DNA from 2 places in the Pseudomonas sp. 14P5.3.2 genome. Region 1 is predicted to be linked to the other one. Evidence: riboswitches for the same ligand, from Rfam matches in the RefSeq annotation. Region 1 holds a riboswitch; the other holds the start of a gene.

What was found. A riboswitch is a leader RNA that binds a small molecule or an ion and turns the genes downstream of it on or off. The one in region 1 is predicted to bind manganese.
Region 2: linked by a shared signal. The riboswitch ahead of AC27VU_RS23165 (TMEM165/GDT1 family protein) and the one ahead of mntP (manganese efflux pump MntP) in region 1 are both predicted to bind manganese.

What each region holds. Positions count from the first base shown of each region.
Region 1 is NZ_JBYOKU010000006.1:63,886-73,363, reverse strand. It holds gene AC27VU_RS06875 (LTA synthase family protein) at 1-984, opposite strand, end outside; gene AC27VU_RS06870 (hypothetical protein) at 1,007-1,618, opposite strand; gene AC27VU_RS06865 (sialidase family protein) at 1,618-2,913, opposite strand; gene AC27VU_RS06860 (cytochrome b/b6 domain-containing protein) at 2,965-3,510, opposite strand; gene AC27VU_RS06855 (PepSY domain-containing protein) at 3,510-3,776, opposite strand; gene AC27VU_RS06850 (response regulator) at 3,947-4,609, shown strand; gene AC27VU_RS06845 (ATP-binding protein) at 4,606-5,982, shown strand; yybP-ykoY riboswitch at 6,193-6,364, shown strand; gene mntP (manganese efflux pump MntP) at 6,373-6,936, shown strand; gene AC27VU_RS06835 (DUF72 domain-containing protein) at 6,938-7,651, opposite strand; gene AC27VU_RS06830 (thiamine pyrophosphate-requiring protein) at 8,128-9,478, opposite strand, start outside.
Region 2 is NZ_JBYOKU010000034.1:55,790-65,267, forward strand. It holds gene AC27VU_RS23150 (methyl-accepting chemotaxis protein) at 1-682, opposite strand, end outside; partial or broken gene AC27VU_RS23155 (methyl-accepting chemotaxis protein) at 695-2,041, opposite strand; gene AC27VU_RS23160 (M48 family metallopeptidase) at 2,245-3,063, shown strand; gene AC27VU_RS23165 (TMEM165/GDT1 family protein) at 3,246-3,830, opposite strand; yybP-ykoY riboswitch at 3,919-4,043, opposite strand; gene AC27VU_RS23170 (methyltransferase) at 4,083-5,081, opposite strand; gene AC27VU_RS23175 (2-hydroxyacid dehydrogenase) at 5,115-6,080, opposite strand; gene AC27VU_RS23180 (LysE family translocator) at 6,354-6,983, shown strand; gene AC27VU_RS23185 (AraC family transcriptional regulator) at 7,111-7,875, opposite strand; gene AC27VU_RS23190 (MFS transporter) at 7,976-9,160, shown strand; gene AC27VU_RS23195 (fatty acid--CoA ligase) at 9,307-9,478, shown strand, end outside.

The DNA.
Region 1 (9,478 bases):
GAAGAACCAGCTGCGCGTCGCCAGTTGATCAAGGTTCGGCGTCGGGTTCAACGGATTACCGTAGGCGCCGACGGCGCTGGTGCCCAGCGATTCGAGCATGACGAACATCACGTTCGGCGTGCCCTGCAGCCGATACGGCTGCACGCCTTGCTGACGCTCGAAGTTGAGCGATTGCGGATCCGGTCGATCCACGCCCAGATAGCGAGCGATCAACGGATAGTGCTCGCGCACCTGCGCCTCATCGAATTGCGCCTGCCCGGTTTTCAGCGTGTCGTAGAGGAACAGCACCGGGTTCAGACCGACTGCGGCGATCTGCGCGTTACCGGAAAAGAACGCATCGCTCCAGCGCAGCGGCACCGGATTTTCCAGGTTGAGATTGTCGACACGACCCAGCAGCGCCAGCAGCACCGCGACCACCCCCAGTCCTGTGCCAAATGCCAGCGACGGACGCTGGATAGTCTTGGGTTCACGGGCCAGCGTCGCGCGTTCGAGTTGCAAAAATCCGAAGTAGCAAACGCCCAGCGTCACCAGCCAGCCGAGGGCGATCCACAGCACCGGATAGGTTTCCCAGACCATCTGCTGTGAGATCTGCGCGTCTTCCAGGTAACGCAGCACCGTGGCGTTGATCCGCACGCCGAGATAGGCGTAATGACCGAAATCGATGATGTACAACAGGCCGATCGCACCGAGCGCCAGCAGCCAGTAAACCCGTGCGACCCAGCGCAACCACGGCAACCGCGTGAGGTTCCAGCGCGGTAGCCAGGCCAGCAGCGCCAGTGGCAGGATCAGCAACACGGCGAGGCGCAAGTCGAAACGCAAACCGATGCCCAGGGTTTCGCGCAGTGCCGGGTTATCGATGAACTCGCTGGGCGCGATCCCGGAAAACCCCAGCACAAACACCAGCCGGAGCACGGCAAACAACAAAAACGCCAAACCTGCCGCACCCACGCCGTAGCGCAGGCGTCGCGATTGCAACCAGCCCATCATTGACCTCAGTGTCGTTGGTTCAAATAGAAGATGTCGCGCCCGCCGGTGCGGTTCGCAGCAGACGCCAGACCTCACGGATGCACAGCGCTGCAGCGGCGATCAGGCAGTAACCAAGCAGCAGCGGATCGATCAGGTAATCCCAATAGTTTTCCGAAGCCTTGAGACGCAAGGCGAACGCCAGCGTGCCCAGCGCGAGCATCGACACGGCCAGCGTGTTGCGCAGCCACAACAGCGCCAGTGCCAGCAGACCGATACAGACGATCATCGGCCGTGGGTTGAAGCCCCAGCGGTACGGATCGAAATAGGTCAGGCCCATCGTCGCCGGGTACAACAGCGCGGCCAGCACGGTAAACAGCACCAGCACCTGCACCCGTGCCGGCAATGTCTGCCGCTCGACCACGCCCAGTCGGACCAGACTGGCCCAGCCGAGCAGCACCAGCGTGGTGATCGCCAGATCGTCGGTGACACTGCGCACATACGCCGCCAAGGGCAGCTCGCTGACCGGCACGAAGCTGACCACCGCCAGCAGCGGCAACAGCCACGGGCGCCAGCGTTGGGTGCATTGCAACGAACCCAGCAGGACAAAACCGAGCAGGATGAACGTCAAATGGGCTTGCCAGAGAATCAGCATCACAGGCGCTCCTCCAGCCACGCTTCGTTGAAGCTGACATGTTTGATGAAGGTGTTATTCCACGAATACACCAGGTGATAGAGGCCATCGCTGCCGCGACTGAAGTACGGGTATTCGTACTCGAAATCACAGCCCTGCGGCTTGCACACCCGGTAGTCCAGATTGCTCAGAAAGCGTTGCTCCAGCGGCAAGCGCCGGGCACCACTCGAAGCACGAAAACCTTCGCCGATGATTGCCTTATAGGCGTCGGGGGCGAACGGCTGGCCGAGCGGATCGGGTGACTGATCGAGTTCGATCACATTGCGCCAGTGGTTCAGGCTGGCATCAGTGCCATAGAGGCTGAGCTTGAAGCGCCCGTCCTGCAGATCATTCAGCGCCACCAGCAGCCCGTTGTCGTCGGTGCCGACTGCCGCGAGCGATGAATTGGGGTTGGCCGGTTCCAGCGGATACGGCTCGCTCCAGGTCTGCCCGGCGTCCTCGGTGCGGCTGGCCAGCACTCGATGATGAGTGTCGCCGGCATAACGCAGCATGGCCACGGCACGCCGGCCATCCAACGGCACAATGGTCGGCTGCAACGAATGTTTGCCACGGCTGATGCGGAATTTATCGATCACCGCGCCGTCTGCGCTCAGGTACAGGTACTCGGCGAATTTGCCCATGAACTCGTGATACACCGGCAAACCGATCGAGCCGTCGGCATGGAACACCGGCGCGGCGCGCACCAGCGTACTGATGTTGAAAAACGGTGAAGTGATCAGCTGTCGCGGCACCGACCAGTTGCGCCCGAAATCATCCGAGACCATCACGTTGATCGCACTGGTGGCCCAGCCGCCCACGGACACCGAGACATAGAACATCCACAACCGCTGATCCGGCGCGAGGGCAATCACCGGGTTGCCCAGTTTGCGGATGTAGCGCTGGGTGCCGTCGCGGGTCGATTCGCGGGTGGCCAGCACCTGCTCGGCGCCCCACTCCGCGCTGTTGGCATCGTAGCGGGCGGTGCGGATCTGCACGTCGGCAGCGCCCTCGCGGGAGCCGGCAAACCACACCGCCATCAGGTCGCCGCCCGGCAGTGCGGTCACCGACGAGGAGTGCACGAAATCATTCAATTGCGAGGAGACGAAGCGACTGCTGTACAGCGGCTCCGATGCCTGCAGCGAGGCATCGACCGGCGGCGTCGCCACGGCAAACGGCGCCAGCACATGGGCCGGATGGCTGCGCCAGGCGCCCCAGAAAATCAGGCTCACGGCCAGTCCGCCGAGGATAAATTTCAAGCGATCGGGAAGCACACGCATAGTGGACTCACGGCAAAAACAGGATGGAGGGCAATCGGCAAAACATCCTTGTCAGCGCGGTAGATCGTCCGGCAAGCGGCGCCGGCGTCCCGTGAGCATCGACAACGGCAAGTTGTCGCGCAGCAGAAAACTTTCGAACAGCGCGGCGGCGATGTGCAGGCAGACCAGCACCAACAGGATATCGGTAGCGGTTTCGTGCACCTGCAACGGCCAGTCGGCGCCCCACAAGTCATCGACCTCTTCCATGGCCCAACCGCTCACGCCAGCGGTGAACATTGCCAGCAGCATCAAAATCATCACCAGCGCACCCATCGGCGAATGCCCAAGACGATGCTCGGGCCGTCCGGCAATCAACGAGCGCGCATGGGCGAACAGCCGCGTCGGCGTCGGCCAGAAATCCGCCCAACGCGCACTGCGCGGCCCGACGAATCCCCACACCAGCCGCACCAGCAGCCAGCCCATGGCGTAATAGCCGAGCCACACATGCCAGTCATCACCGGCTTCATTGAAGAAATAATTGGCGACGAAGACGCCCGCGATGGACAGATGAAACAGCCGCACCACGGGGTCCCACAGGCGCAGGGACGCGCTCGGCATCAGCCCTTGATCTCGGTTTTCACCGCTTTGCCGCTGACCGGGTCGTGGTAGATCTCGACCTTGCGCTTGTCCTTGTCGAAGCCGTAGATCTCGTAGCAGTTGCCGTCGGTAACCTTGAACTTGCTGATCTCGTAGCCTTGGGCCTTGAGTTGTTCCTGAAAGGCTTTCTGGTCTTGCCATTGCGAGCGTTCGGCGGTGGTGCATTGCGGGCCGGCGACAGCCAGCGGGCTGGCAACGATGAGGGACAACAGCAGAAGTTTGCGCATGGAAACACTCTCGCTCGATGAGGAAGGCCTCACTGTGCAAAAGCAACCTTAGTCGAAGCTTAGTTGGCAACGAGTCGTTACATCTTTCCCGTCGGGTCAGCTGCCACAGCTGGCTGCACAGCGGCATGATGCCGCCGGTCAACCGCCATGTTTCCTCAAGAGAATCCGTTATGCGCCTATTGCTGGTCGAAGATGATCGCGCCCTCGGTCAAGGCATTCGCGTTGCCCTCGGCAGTGAAGGCTACACCCTCGACTGGTTGCAGGATGGGGTCAGCGCCCTGCACGCCCTGCGCAGTGAGAGCTTCGACTTGCTGCTGCTCGACCTCGGCCTGCCACGGCTCGACGGCCTGACGCTGCTGCAGCGCTTGCGCGGCGAGCAACAGGATTTGCCGGTGCTGATCCTCACCGCCCGCGACGGCACCGCCGAACGCATCGCCGGGCTGGATGCCGGCGCCGACGACTACCTGATCAAACCGTTCGACGTCGATGAACTGAAAGCGCGCATCCGCGCGTTGCTGCGCCGCAGTCAGGGCCGTGCGCAACCGGTGCTTGAGCATGCCGGCGTGTGCCTTGATCCGGTCACGCAGCAGGTCACCTGGCACGGCACCGACGTGGTGGTGACGCCGATGGAATATCAACTGCTGCATCAACTGATGGCCCGCCCCGGCAAGGTCGTCACCCGCGAACGTCTGTCCCGGGCGCTGTATGGCTGGCAGGACCGGGTCGAGAGCAACACCCTTGAAGTGCTGATCCACAACCTGCGCAAAAAACTCTCAAGCGAGTTGATCCGAACGGTGCGCGGGGTCGGTTACGTGGTGGAGCTCAAGCCATGATTTCCATACGTGCGCGGATTCTGGTGCCGGTGCTGATTCTGGTATTGATCGGCGATCTGCTGATCAGTTGGCTGGTGCTGCGCGACAGTCACCATGAAATCGAAGAGGTCTACGATGCCCAACTGGCGCAAAGTGCGCGCCTGCTGCAAGGCGTGCTGGCCCAGCGCGCGCCGGGCGACAACGACTGGAGCCGGCTCTATCAGGCCTTCGATGAAGCGATGAGCCGGGTCGGCGACGGCGAGGCTGCGCACCCATACGAAACCCGTCTGACCTTTCAGGTGTGGCGCAGCGACGGCCAATTGCTGGTGCGCTCGGCTGAAGCGCCGGAGCTTGCGGCGCCGCCCACCACCCTCGGCTCCCATGACCTGATAGAGAACGGCCGCGACTGGTGTGCGTTCCTGCTCAAGGATCCGCAACAGGGGCTGCTGATCTGGGTCGGCGAGCGTGACGACATCCGCCAGGATCTGATCGAACGCATCGTCGGCCACACGTTATGGCCGAGCCTGATCGGCGTACCGTTGCTGGCCGCGTTGATCTGGCTGACCATCGGCTGGGGCCTGCAACCGCTGCGCGCGATGGCGCAGAGCATTCGCGGACGTGACACCGAAACCCTGAAACCGCTGCACCTCAGCCCCCTGCCCCACGATCTGGAGCCGATGCAGACCGCGCTCAATCGCCTGTTGCAACAGATCGACAATCTGCTGGCGCGGGAGCGGCGCTTCATTGCCGACGCTGCCCATGAGCTGCGCACACCGCTGGCGATTCTGCGGATCCACGCGCAAAACGCGCAACTGGCGGCGACGCCGCAACAACGCGAAGAGGCGCTGGAGTATCTGGTCAGCGCGGTGGATCGGGCGACGCGTATCGCCAGTCAATTGTTGACCATGGCGCGCATCGAACCACACCTGGCCAATCCCGAAACCCGCACCGTGGAACTGACCGAACTGGTGCGCGAAGAACTCGCCGAACTGGCACCGCTGGCCCTGGAAAAAGACGTCGAACTGATCCTCGACAGCGACCACCACTGCCCGGTCGACACCGACCCGGTGGCCCTCGCCATCGCCTTGCAGAACCTGGTGACCAACGCCCTGAACTTCGCCCCGCCGGGCAGCGAGGTGCGGGTTCAGGTGCAACCGCAGGCGGGCGGCGCGGTGTACATCAGCGTCGAGGACGCCGGCCCCGGCATCAACGAGCAGGAATACGCGCGGCTGTTCGAGCGTTTCTACAGCCATGGCCACGGTAACGGCGCGGGACTGGGGCTGGCGATCGTGCAGATGATCGTCAGCAAGATCGGCAGCACGCTGCAGCTGTACAACCGGCCGCAGGGCGGGTTGTGTGCGCAGTTGCGGATCAATGAGCTCTCGAGTCAATAACATCGCCCGGACCCTGCACGAGCATTGTGGCGAGGGAGCTTGTCGAATCGTCGCACCGTCCCGCTGAGGCGCGCAGCGGCCCTTTCTTTGCCGAACAGCAGAAGGCCTGCTGCGCAGCCCAGCGGGAGCAAGCTCCCTCGCCACAGAGTCTGGTGTTTATCGATCGCCTCGATGCTTTTGACAAAATTTTCATGTTTGCCCAAATAAGATCCGCAGCCTCGTTGGGGAGTAGCCTGTTTCCGAGTCCCTCGGAAGCGTTCGTATCAACATTCTCGGCAACATGCCGTGGTACGAACACCTTTTGGTTGGTGAGACCGACGACACATCCATGCCTAAAGTCGGGCGTGTGGTTGTGTCGTTGACTCATAGCCCGACTGGAAGTGTGCCCCCGTGAATCCTGTTTCCCTCATATTCCTCGCTCTGGCCATGTCCACGGACGCGTTCGCCGCGGCCATCGGCAAAGGCTCCAGCCTGCACAAACCACGTCTGACCGAAGCACTGCGCACCGGCCTGATCTTCGGCGTGATCGAAGCCATCACCCCGATCATCGGCTGGCTGATCGGTCAGGCCGCCACCCGTTGGGTCGCCGAATGGGACCACTGGATCGCCTTCACCCTGCTGCTGATTCTCGGTCTGCATATGATCTACAACGGCCTGAAACACGAAGACGAGGAAGAGGAAAAACCCGGCCAGCATTCGTTCCTGATTCTGGCAGTCACCGCGTTCGCCACCAGCATTGACGCCCTCGCAGTCGGCGTCGGCCTGGCGTTTGTCGACGTGAATATCTGGGTGGCGGCAGCGGCCATCGGCGTGGCAACCATGACCATGGTGACCATCGGCGTGATGCTTGGCCGGGTGCTCGGAGCGGTGGTCGGCAAGCGTGCGGAAATCGTCGGTGGTGTAGTGCTGATGATCGTCGGCGCGACCATTCTGTACGAGCACTTGTCAGCCTGATTCAGGCGCGGATCAGCGCCGCCAGTGTCATCGCGTTGCCCAACGCAGCGCCACTGGCGGTGTTGTCGAAAATGCACCAGACGCTGGCGCCTTCAGCAGCGCAGAGCCGCATGCTCTGCGCAAGCTGTTGCAGATAAGGCAGCTCATAAGCACTGTGATAAATCCGTGGCGCGCCATGCAGTCGCCAATAGCGCACACCCGCCCAGCCCTGCGCCGAGCCATCGCTACTGATCCGCGATGGATCGACCACGACCTGGGCGATACGATAAGCGTGCAGCATCGGCGCCGCCGTCACCCACGATTCATGCCGTGGCTCCAACACCACATCACCCGCGAATCGTTGGCGCAACGCCACGAAAAACGCCTCTGCGCGTGCCGGCTCAAAGGCCAGCGACGGTGGCAGTTGCACCAGCAAACTCCCCAATCGGTCGGCCAAACCCTCGCACTGCCCGAGAAACTCATCCAGCGCCTGATCACAGTTCTGCAAACGCAATTGATGGGTGATCTGCTTCGGCACCTTCACTGAAAAGCGAAAGCCCGGCGGCACCGAATCCGCCCAGCGTGCATACGTCTCGCGCCGATGCGGGCGATAGAACGAACTGTTGATTTCCACGCAGTCGAACCGTGCCGCATACCGCTGCAGATGCGTGCCCTCGGCCGGAAACTGCGGCCAATACTCACGCCCCAGACTCCAGCCTGCGCAACCGATGAACATCAAAAAAACACCTTCGCCGCTTCACGCATGAAAATCTCCACGGTCTTCGTTCACAAACTTGGGATACGACGAAATACCTGTGGGAGCTGGCTTGCCAGCGAAGGCGTCGACACATCCACAATCGCTGCGCCTGACACACCCCCTTCGCGAGCAAGCCCGCTCCCACAATTTCGGCGGCGTTCACAGATTGGGGGTACGACGAAACACCTGTGGGAGCTGGCTTGCCAGCGAAGGCGTCGACACATCCACAACTTCTGCACCTGACACAGCGCCTTCGCGAGCAAGCCCGCTCCCACAGTTTCGGCGGCGTTCACAAATTTGGGGGACGACGAAACACCTGTGGGAGCTGGCTTGCCAGCGAAGGCGTCGACACATCCACAACTTCTGCACCTGACACACCGCCTTCGCGAGCAAGCCCGCTCCCACAGGTTTCAGCGGCGTTCACAGATTTGGGGCACGGCGAAGCTCCTATGCGGTTATTTTTTGCCGGGGAGGACGCTGGCCAGCACCTGCTTGGCGGCTTGCACGATCACGCCCGCCTCGTCCGGGTCGCCCTTGAGCAGGGTCGTGGCAAATTTCTTCGCCTGTTGGAGCGTGATGTGCGGCGGCAACGGCGGTACGTTGGGATCGGTCTTGAACTCGATCAGCACCGGCACCTCCGAAGCCAATGCCTGCTCCCAGGCGGCGGCAATGTCCTCTTCGCGGTCAACAAAAATCCCTTTCAGGCCGATGGAAATGGCGAACAGGTGATACGGCACGTCGGGGATGCTTTGCGAGGCTTCGAACTTCGGATCGCCCTCCATCACCCGTTGCTCCCAAGTGACCTGATTCAGATCCTCGTTGTTGAAAACCGCGCAGATCCACTTCGGACTGTCCCACTGGCGCCAGTATTTGGCGACGGTGATCAGCTCGGCCATGTTGTTCATCTGCATCGCGCCATCCCCCACCAGGGCAATCACCGCGCGCTCGGGATGGGCGAACTTGGCGGCAATCGCGTACGGCACGGCAGCCCCCATCGAAGCCAGTCCGCCGGACAGCGAACACTGCATGCCCCGGCGGATTTTCAGGTCACGGGCGTACCAGTTGGCGCAGGAGCCCGAATCGCTGGTGATGATTGCCTGATCCGGCAGGCGCGGTGACAGTTCATACACCACCCGCTGTGGATTGATCGGTGCGGCTTTGGCCATGGCACGCTTTTCCAGGGTCTTTTCCCAGCTGCCGCGCCAGCCTTCGATCTTTTTGCGCCACTTGCGCGAGGTCTTCTGTTCGAGCAACGGCAGCAACGCGGCAAGGGTTTCGGCGGAGTCGCCAACCAGATTGACCTCCATCGGATAACGTAGGCTGAGCATGTCGGGTTGCAGGTCGATCTGCACGCCGCGCGCCTGACCTTCCTTGGGCAGAAATTCGGCATAGGGGAAACCCGAGCCAATCATCAGCAAGGTGTCGCATTCATTCATCATCTTGTAGCTCGGTTCGGTGCCCAGCAGACCAATGCTGCCGGTGACCCACGGCAAATCGTCCGGCAGCGCAGCCTTGCCGAGCAACGCCTTGGCGACGCCAGCACCGAGTTTTTCCGCGATGGCGATCACTTCATCCGTCGCCTGCAACGCGCCAGCGCCGACCAGAATCGCAACCTTTTCACCGCTGTTCAGAACGTCGGCGGCGCGCTGCAGATCCGCCTCGTAGGGCAGCACTTTCGGCTTGGTGTAACCGACGCCAGAGTGCGCGGTGCCATGCGCCCGCGCCGGTGACTCGTATTCAAGATCCTGCAAATCATTGGGCAGGATGATCGCTGTCACCCGCCGCTCGCCAACCGCTGTGCGCACG
Region 2 (9,478 bases), on a different contig from region 1:
CTTCAGCGGCACTGGCAATCTGCGTGTTCATGTCATTGATCACCGACACCGCCTGAGTAATCGTCTCCAGCGCCTCGGCCGCTTTCGCCGCGTGCTGCACGCTTTCGTCGGTGCGGTTCTGGCTGTCCTCCATGACCCGCACCACATCGCGGGTGCCCTGTTGCAGTTGCTGAATCATGGTCTGGATTTCTTCGGTGGCCTTCTGGGTCTTCTGCGCCAGATTGCGCACCTCGTCCGCCACCACGGCAAAGCCGCGACCCTGCTCGCCGGCCCGCGCCGCTTCGATCGCCGCGTTCAGCGCCAGCAGGTTGGTCTGCTCGGCGATCCCGCGAATCGCGGTGAGAATCGCGTTGATGTTTTCGCTGTCCTTGGCCAGCGTCTGCACCACGTCCACCGCTTTGCCGATTTCCAGCGCCAGCGCACCAATCGAGTTCGACGTATCACGGACGATCTGCATGCCCTGACCGGCGGCCTGATCCGCATGGCTCGCTGCCTGAGCCGCTTGGGTAGCGTTGCGCGCCACGTCCTGCGCAGTGGCGGTCATTTCCTGCACCGCGGTGGCGACCTGATCGATCTCGGCCATTTGTTTCTGAATGCCGATGTTGGTGCGGATCGCGATGTCGGCAGTGTGCTCGGAGGAATCGCTGACGCTCTGCACCGATGTCACCACCTGCGTGATCATCGCCTGCAACTTGGCGAGGAAGGTGTTGAAGCCCTTGGCGATCGAGCCCAGTTCATCACTGCGATCACTGCTCAAACGACGGGTCAGATCGCCTTCACCTTTGGCAATGTCATCGAGCATGGCGACCATCTGCTTCAGTGGTCGGGCGATGCCGTGACCCACCAGCCAGATCACCAGCAGACCGATGGCCGCAATGATCAGGCCAACCATGGCCATGCCAAAGGTGTCTGACTTGCGCTGTGCATCGAGATCGGCCTGGAGTTTTTGCAGATCGGCCATCACCGCGTTCAACGGCAGCTGCAGCATCAGCGTCCAGCGCGCGTCGGTCTGGCCGATGCCGAACGGCAGGTACAGTTCGATGCGGCCCTTGTCTTTGTTCACCGAGTAGGTGACTTCGCCGCGCTTGAGATTGGCCATGTTGGCGATCTGCTCGGCATCGAGGATGTCGCTGACTTTCTCGCCAAATTTGCTCGGGTCCTTGGTGTAGGCGACGATCCGGCCGTTGCCGCCGATCAGGGCCATTTGTCCGGCGCCGCTGTACAGTTTCTGGTTGGCACCGAGGAGCATTTCCTGGATGAAGTTCACCGACAGGTCGGCGCCGACAATGCCCTGGAACGCGCCGTTGAGCATGATCGGTTCAATAAAGGAGGCGAGCATGACGATCTTGTCGCCGACCTTGTACGGCGCCGGATCGATCACGCAGGATTTCTTGCTCTCTTTCGAGCACAGGTAGTACTCGCTGGCCCGTACGCCAGTGGACAGGACTTTCTGGTCGTCGACGTCCGCCAGTTTGTCCAGGCCCAGGGTGCCGTCGTCATTGCGGAACCACCAGGGCAGGAAGCGCCCGTTGGCCGCGTCGACACCGACCACGCGGGTGCCGACGTAGGCCGCGTCATTGTGGTCCAGGGCGTTTTTTTCCCAGCCGATGTAGGTGCCGAGAATTTTCGGGTTCTGCTCGACGTTCTCCTTGATCAGGCTGATCAGTTGCTCGCGGCTGATGGTCAGGCGTGACTGGCCGTCGGCGCCCGGCGTGCCGAGCAGCGCGTTGACCCGCACCAGTCCGCCGGCAATCAGCAGCGGTGCTTCGAGTTCGCGCTGGATCTGGCTGACCTGAGTCTGCGCCAACGAGGTCAGGCGTTGTTCGATGACTTGTTCGAACTGCGCCTGGGTGCGCTGTTGCACCATCTCCTGGGTGCGGGCACCGGAAAACAGCGCGTACAGCACCAGCGCGGCGACCACGCTGAGCACGATGGCGCCGGCCAGGGCGGCGACGGAAAACTGGATCGACTTGAACTTCATGGGAGCTCCGCACGCAAGAGGACGTCTGCGCTGTTGTATCGGCAGCAGGCATTGGGCCATGAGCGTTGAGCGGAACAAAGGGCGGAGGATGTCGCAAATGGATCAGTGTGCGGCGCAGCTGTGCAGGACTTGCGCAGGCGTGTGAATTTTTTCCTACAGGGGCAGCGGCCAATTTCTGAAAGTGCATGCAACGCGTCTGTTGTATCTGGCGTCGATACAATTGACCCCCTACGATACGCGGCATGTTTTCAGGGAGCTTTTGAATGAACAAGACATTGGTTGTAAGTGCACTGAGCGCAGCGCTGTTGCTGGCCGGTTGTCAGTCGGTCAACACCACCAGCGGCGGAGCCGTGGGGGTGGAGCGCAAGCAGTACATGTTCAGCATGCTGTCCTCGCAAGAGGTCGACCAGATGTATGCACAGTCTTATCAGAAGACCGTCGGCGAAGCGTCGAGCAAAGGCGTACTGGACAAGACCAGCCCGGAGGCCAAGCGGGTTCAGGCGATTGCCAACCGGCTGATCGCCCAGGCACCGAACTTCCGTCCGGACGCCGCGCAATGGCAGTGGGAAGTCAATCTGATCAAGAGCGATGAGCTCAACGCCAACTGCGGGCCTGGCGGCAAGATCATTTTCTACACCGGGCTGATCGACAGCCTGAAGCTGACCGACGATGAAATCGCGGCGGTCATGGGCCATGAAATCGCCCACGCCCTGCGCGAGCACGGTCGTGAAGCGATGTCCAAAGCCTATGGCGTCGAAATGGCCAAGCAGGGCGCCGGCGCGTTGTTCGGTCTGGGTCAGGACAGCCTGGCGCTGGCCGACACCGTGGCCAACTACGGCATGACCTTGCCCAACAGCCGCGCCAACGAAAACGAAGCCGACCTGATCGGTCTGGAGCTGGCCGCTCGCGCCGGCTACAACCCGAACGCGGCGATCACCCTGTGGGACAAGATGAGCAAGGCCTCGGAAGGCGCACCGCCGGAATTCATGAGCACCCACCCGGCCTCGTCCAGCCGGATCGCCTCGCTGCAGGCGGCGATTCCAAAAGTCATGCCGCTGTACGAAAAAGCCCCTAAATCCTGATCAGCACCAAGGCAAGGCGAACTTGATTTTGTGGCGAGGGAGCTTGCTCCCGCTCGGCGGCGCAGCCGTCGCAAACCCTGCCAATGCGGTGTTCATGTTTGATCGCATTGGCAGTATCTGGGCTGCTTCGCAGCCCAGCGGGAGCAAGCTCCCTCGCCACAATGATGTGAAAGGCTCAGGGGTTAAATCCAGCCACTGCTCTGCATCGCCTTGTACACCGCAACGATCGCCAGAATGAAGAACGCCGAAGCGGCCAGGCGACGGATCAGGGTCAGCGGCAGTTTCTCCGCAGCAAAATTACCCGCCAATACCACCGGCACGTTGGCAATCAGCATGCCCGCCGTGGTGCCGATGATCACCAGCCACAGCTCCGGATATTGCGCCGCCAGCATCACGGTGGCGATCTGCGTCTTGTCACCGATTTCCGCAAGGAAGAACGCGATCAGCGTGGTCAGGAAGGGGCCGAACTTGCGTGCGGTGCTGGCTTCATCGTCGTCCATCTTGTCCGGGACCAACGTCCACAGCGCAGTGGCGGTAAAGCTCGCGGCGAGAATCCAGTGCAGGACCGAGTCTGAGAAGAAGCTGCCGAACCAGGCGCCTACCGCACCGGCTGCTGCGTGGTTGGCCAGGGTCGCAGCGACAATACCGGCAATGATCGGCCAGGGTTTGCGAAAGCGAGCGGCGAGAATCAGCGCGAGCAGTTGCGTCTTGTCGCCGATTTCGGCCAAGGCAACGATTGCGGTGGGAACGAGTAACGAGTCCAGCATCAGGATTTTCCTAAGGGGCGGGTCGACACGGCTATGACACGTACAGCCTTCCCGCCCCGGGTAAGGTGTGCGTGTCATAGGTCTTGTCAAACCCTGCGATCCGTCTGGTGCGGACGCTTGGGTCGCATACGCCATGATCTGAGGATCAAGTATGTTGACGTATGCCGGACGAGCTTGGCGCTCGTGGGAGACTACTCCCCTAGGACGGAGCGGATTCTGCCTAGGCAGAATCCATTCGGCAAGTGCTAATTTTCAGCCGCGCTTGGCCCGGTAAATCCGGAAACCATTGCCTTCGGCCTTGATCGCACACACGCCCAGATGCTCTTCGATCAGTGGCTGATACTTCAGGAAGCTGTTCGCAACCAGGCGCAGTTCGCCGCCGTTTTTCAGATGTTTGGCCGCTTTTCGCAGCAAGTTCTCGGTAGCGAAATAATCCGTGTGCACGCCGACATGAAACGGCGGATTGCTCAGAATCGCGTTCAAACCCATCGGTGCAGCGTCGATGCCGTCACCGGTCAGCACTTCGGCTTCCAGACCGTTGGCCGCCAATGTCAGGCGACTGCTGGCGGCGGCGAAGGCATCGACGTCGAGCAGGGTCACCTGATTGTGCGGATAGCGACGTTTGACCGCCGCGCCCAACACCCCGGCGCCACAACCGAAGTCCAGCAGGTGACCGCTCGGCAATTTGTCCAGATGCTCCAGCAGCAGGGCGCTGCCGCGGTCCAGTCGACCATGGCTGAACACGCCCGGCAGACTGATGACTTTCAACGGGCCTTCGGCCAGTGGCAACTCATAAGTCTGCGCCAGGCTTTCCAGCGATTTGGCTTCGGGTGCATTGGCCACGGTGACTTGCCACAGTTGGCAGTGACGGGCGCTGTCGAGTTTGCGCGGCTTGCCGAACGGGTTGAGCTGCTTGGACGCACCCTCGATACCGCTGCGTTTTTCCCCGACCAGAAACACCTCGCGCCCGGGCAGACGTGCGGCCACGGCATTGAGGATGTAATCGGTCAGATCCTTGGACTTGGGCAGAAACACCACGGCGCTGTCGAATTCGCGCTCCGGCACATTCACACCGAAATGGCTGCGACCTTCGAAGCGCGCATCGAGTGCCGCTTGATCGCCGGCATGCCAGCACCAGCCGAACGCATTGGGTAGGCGCCCGAGCAAATCGTCGGCAGGCAAACCGGCCAGCAACAGCGAACCCTGGAATAACTCGGCCTGACGAAGCAGTACTTCACTGCGCGGATCCATAACTGCTCCTTGGAAAAAAAGTGCCGCAGTTTATCAACTGACGACCCGCAGCGCTGTACCGCTGAAGAACGCCTGGGCGTTTTCGGTCAATTGGCCGACGATACGCTGCCGCGCTTCGCGACTGCCCCAGGCGTTGTGCGGGGTGACGATCAGCCGCGGAATATCCGCCGCAAGTAGCGGATTGCCGTTGACCGGCGGTTCGACGCTGAGCACATCGGTGGCCGCGCCGCCGAGGTGACCGTTGCGCAAGGCGTCCGCCAGGGCCTGTTCATCGATCAATCCGCCGCGCGCAGTGTTGACCACAAACGCGCCGGGTTTCATCGATGCCAGCTCGCGGGCGCCGATGAAGTGCCGGGTGTGTTCGTTGAGCGGGCAGTGCAGGGTCAGGGCGTCGATCTGCGGCAGCAGTTCGGCCAGTGGCAGACGATCCGGGCGCGCCGGCCGGCCCGGAATCTGTCCGAGCAATACACGCATGCCGAATGCTTCGGCCAGGCGCGCGACCGCACCGCCGAGTTCACCGTGACCGAGCAGACCGAGGGTTTTGCCTTCCAGTTCGACAATCGGGTAGTCGAGCAGGCAGAACTGTCTGGCCTGTTGCCAGCGACCCTCGCCGACGGCTTTCTGATAATCCGCCAGGCGGGTGGCGAGGTTGAGCAGCAACATGATCGTGTGCTGCGCCACCGACGGCGTGCCGTAACCCTGACAGTTGCACACGGTGATGCCATGGGCGCGGGCCGCGTCCAGATCGACGTTGTTGGTGCCGGTGGCGGTGATCAGGATCAGTTGCAGATCCGGGTTGGCGGCCATCGCGGCGGCGTCGATGCGGATCTTGTTGGTGATCGCCACGCTGGCACCGTGCAGGCGCTCGCTGACCTGTTCAGGCAAGGTCTGAGCGAACAGTTGCAGATCGCTGAAGCAGGCGCGCAACGGGCTGAGGTCGAGATCGCCGAGATCCAGTGACGGGTGATCGAGGAATACGGCGCGGCGCGGGTTCGTCATCAACTGTACCTTTTGTGCTTGGAACGGAAGGCGTAATCTGCCGAGCCTACCAGATGAAACAAATGGTTACGCACAGCGCCCGCAATACCCTGTGGCGAGGGAGCTTGCTCCCGCTGGGCTGCGAAGCAGACCCAAACCCATTCACCGTACTGTGTCAGGCACACCGGTGTTTCAGGTGTTACGACTGCTGCGCAGCCGAGCGGGAGCAAGCTCCCTCGCCACAGGGTTTGAGCCAGTTGATGAATTGTTTTTACTCATTAAAGAGGAGCCCCCATGTACTGGACCGAGTTCTTGACCGTTGCACTGATCCACCTGTTGGCCGTGGCCAGCCCCGGCCCGGACTTTGCCGTGGTGGTGCGCGAGAGCGTGACCCATGGGCGTCGCGCCGGCACCTGGACCGCGCTGGGTGTGGGCACGGCGATTTTCCTGCACGTGGGCTATTCGCTGCTGGGCATCGGCCTGATCGTGTCGCAGTCGATCGTGCTGTTCAACGCCTTGAAATGGGCTGCTGCGGCGTACCTGCTGTACATCGGCTTCAAGGCTTTGCGCGCGCAGCCGGCGAAAACCGTCACCGATGACTTGCACAAGGAAGCCGGCGTGCGCACCGCTCGCGGCGCCTTCACTTCGGGCTTCGTCACCAATGGCCTGAACCCGAAAGCCACGCTGTTCTTCCTCTCCCTGTTCACCGTGGTGATCAACCCGCACACGCCGCTGGCGGTGCAGGCCGGTTACGGGGTTTATCTGGCGGTCGCGACGGCTGTCTGGTTTTGCCTGGTGGCGATGCTGTTCAGTCAGCAGCGCGTGCGCGCCGGTTTTGCCCGCATGGGCCACTGGTTCGACCGCACCATGGGCGCAGTGCTGATCGCGATCGGCGTGAAACTCGCCTTCACCGAGATGCACTAAGAGCTGAAACCCGATCAAACTGTGGGAGCGAGCTTGCTCGCGAAGGCGTCGGATCAGTCGATATCACAGGTGACTGGAAGATTGCTTTCGCGAGCAAGCTCGCTCCCACAGGGGAGATGGGGAATTCCTACACGAGTTGGCTGAGCTTGCTCAGGGTGTTCAGGTACTCCCGGGGATTTTCCCCAAGCAAACGGCGAAACATCGCGCTGAACGCCCGCGCGCTGCCGTAGCCCAAGTCCCGTGCCACGCTTTGTACGCTATCCCCGGCGAGCAGGCGCGGCAGGGCTTCCATCAGGCGCAGTTGCTGGCGCCAGGCGTTGAAACTCATCTTCAGTTGTCGCTGGAACAGCCGCGCCAGGGTGCGCGAGCTGGCGCCGACCTGCTGCGCCCAGTCTTCCAGGGTGTTGGGGTGATCGGGGGTGTGCAGCAAGGCCAGGCAGATGTTTTGCAGGCGCCGGTCAGTGGGCATCGGAATGTGCAGCGGCAGGTTTTCCAGGCTGGCCAATTCTTCCAGCATCAGTTGCTGGATCAGCGGATTGTCGGCATGGGGCGGGCCTTGTACCGCACGCAAAATCAATTCGCGCAACAGCGGTGTCACCGCCAGCACGCAGCACTGTTGCAGGCTGGCCGGTGACAGTTCGGGGGCGATGAACAGTGAGCGCATCTGCACATCGCCGGACATGAAAATCTCGTGCGCGACCTGCGGCGGAATCCACACCGCGCGGCTCGGTGGAATCACCCAGGCACCAAGATCGGTGACCACCCGCATGATCCCTCTGACGGCATACAGCAACTGCGCCTCGCGGTGCAGGTGCAGCGGCTGGTGGGAACCGTCCAGATAATCCCGGGGATAGGCACTCACCGGGCCGTGTTCGAAATGGCTGATCAACATGTCGGGTTTGATGACCTGAATGGCAGATATGCGCTTTTTCGCCAACTTAGCATAAAGCCGCTGACAACAATCCGCCCATAACAAACACAAGCGTGCCGCCATGAACCAATCCCGAAACGTGATCCGCTACGTCAATGCTGCCCATGTGATCGACCACATGTTCATGCTGATTTTCCCCGCCGCCGTGCTCGGCATGACCCAGGCCTTCGGCCTCGACTACGCCGCGCTGATCGGCCTGTCACTGGGTGGCTTCATTGCCTTCGGTGCCTGTTCGCTGCCGGCCGGCTGGCTGGGTGATCACTGGAGCCGGCGGCAGATGATGCTGGTGTTTTTCTTCGGCATCGGCGCCTCGGCGATCTTCACCGGGTTGAGCAGCAGCCCGACGATGCTGGTGATCGGGCTGACCCTGATCGGCATTTTCGCGGCGATCTACCACCCGGTGGGTACCGCGATGCTGGTGGCCTACGCGCAGAACCGTGGCCGGGAAATCGGCATCAACGGCATGTGGGGCAACCTCGGCGTGGCGTTTTCGGCGCTGATCACCGGGTTGCTGGTGGCGCAATTCGGCTGGCGCTCGGCCTTTGTGTTACCGGGCGTGGTGGCGATCGTGCTGGGTATCGGTTTTGCCCTGCAGGTGCGTGAAGAGCCGATCCCGCAGCGTCCGCACACCGTGCTGAAAGGCGCTGCCGGTCAGAAGATTTCGATGCTCATGGTGTTTGGTGTGCTGGCGCTGGCGACGGCCACCGGCGGTGTGGTGTTCAACGCCACCACCATGACCTATCCGAAGCTGTTTCAGGAGCGCTTGCATGACCTGTTCGCCTCGCCGCAAACCCTTGGCGTGGTGGTCAGCCTGGCGTATGCCTTCGGCGCGGTGGCGCAGTTGAGCATCGGGCAGGTGCTGCATCGGGTCAGTCTGAAATGGCCGTTTCTGGTGCTCACGCTGTTTCAGGCGCCGCTGTTATACGGCATGGCCCATGTCGATGGCTGGGCGGTGATCGTGCTTGGAGCGGCGTTCATGTTCGTGGTGTTCGGCCAGGTCACGGTGAACGACTCGATGGTCGCCAATTTCGTTGCACCGCAGTGGCAATCCCGGGTGTTCGCCCTGCGTTACTGCCTGTCGTTCGGCGCCAGCGCAACGGCGATTCCGCTGATTTCCTACGTCGAGCCGCGCCATGGTTTCGTCGGGCTTTACCTGATTCTGGCGGGTTTTGGCGCGTTGACCTTCCTCGCTGCCGTAGCTTTCCCACGCACACCTTCCGAAGCGGCTGTAGGACAAGCCGCCTGAGTGGGGCTGAATACCGGCAAATGCTGGCTCAAAGCTAGCATTTGTACGGCTGTGCAAATCATTCCTTCGGCTGATTTGACTGGGGTATAACGGCTCTAGAGTAACGCTCTCTACGCCAACACCGTGCAGCCAGAAAAGGGATTCATATGTTGCAGACTCGCGTCATTCCCCCGGCCGATGGGGCCTACCAGTATCCATTGCTGATCAAACGGCTGCTGATGTCCGGCGCCCGTTACGAGAAAACCCGCGAGATCATTTACCGAGACCAGTTGCGTTACAGCTATCCGACTCTGATCGAGCGGGTTGCGCGGCTGGCCA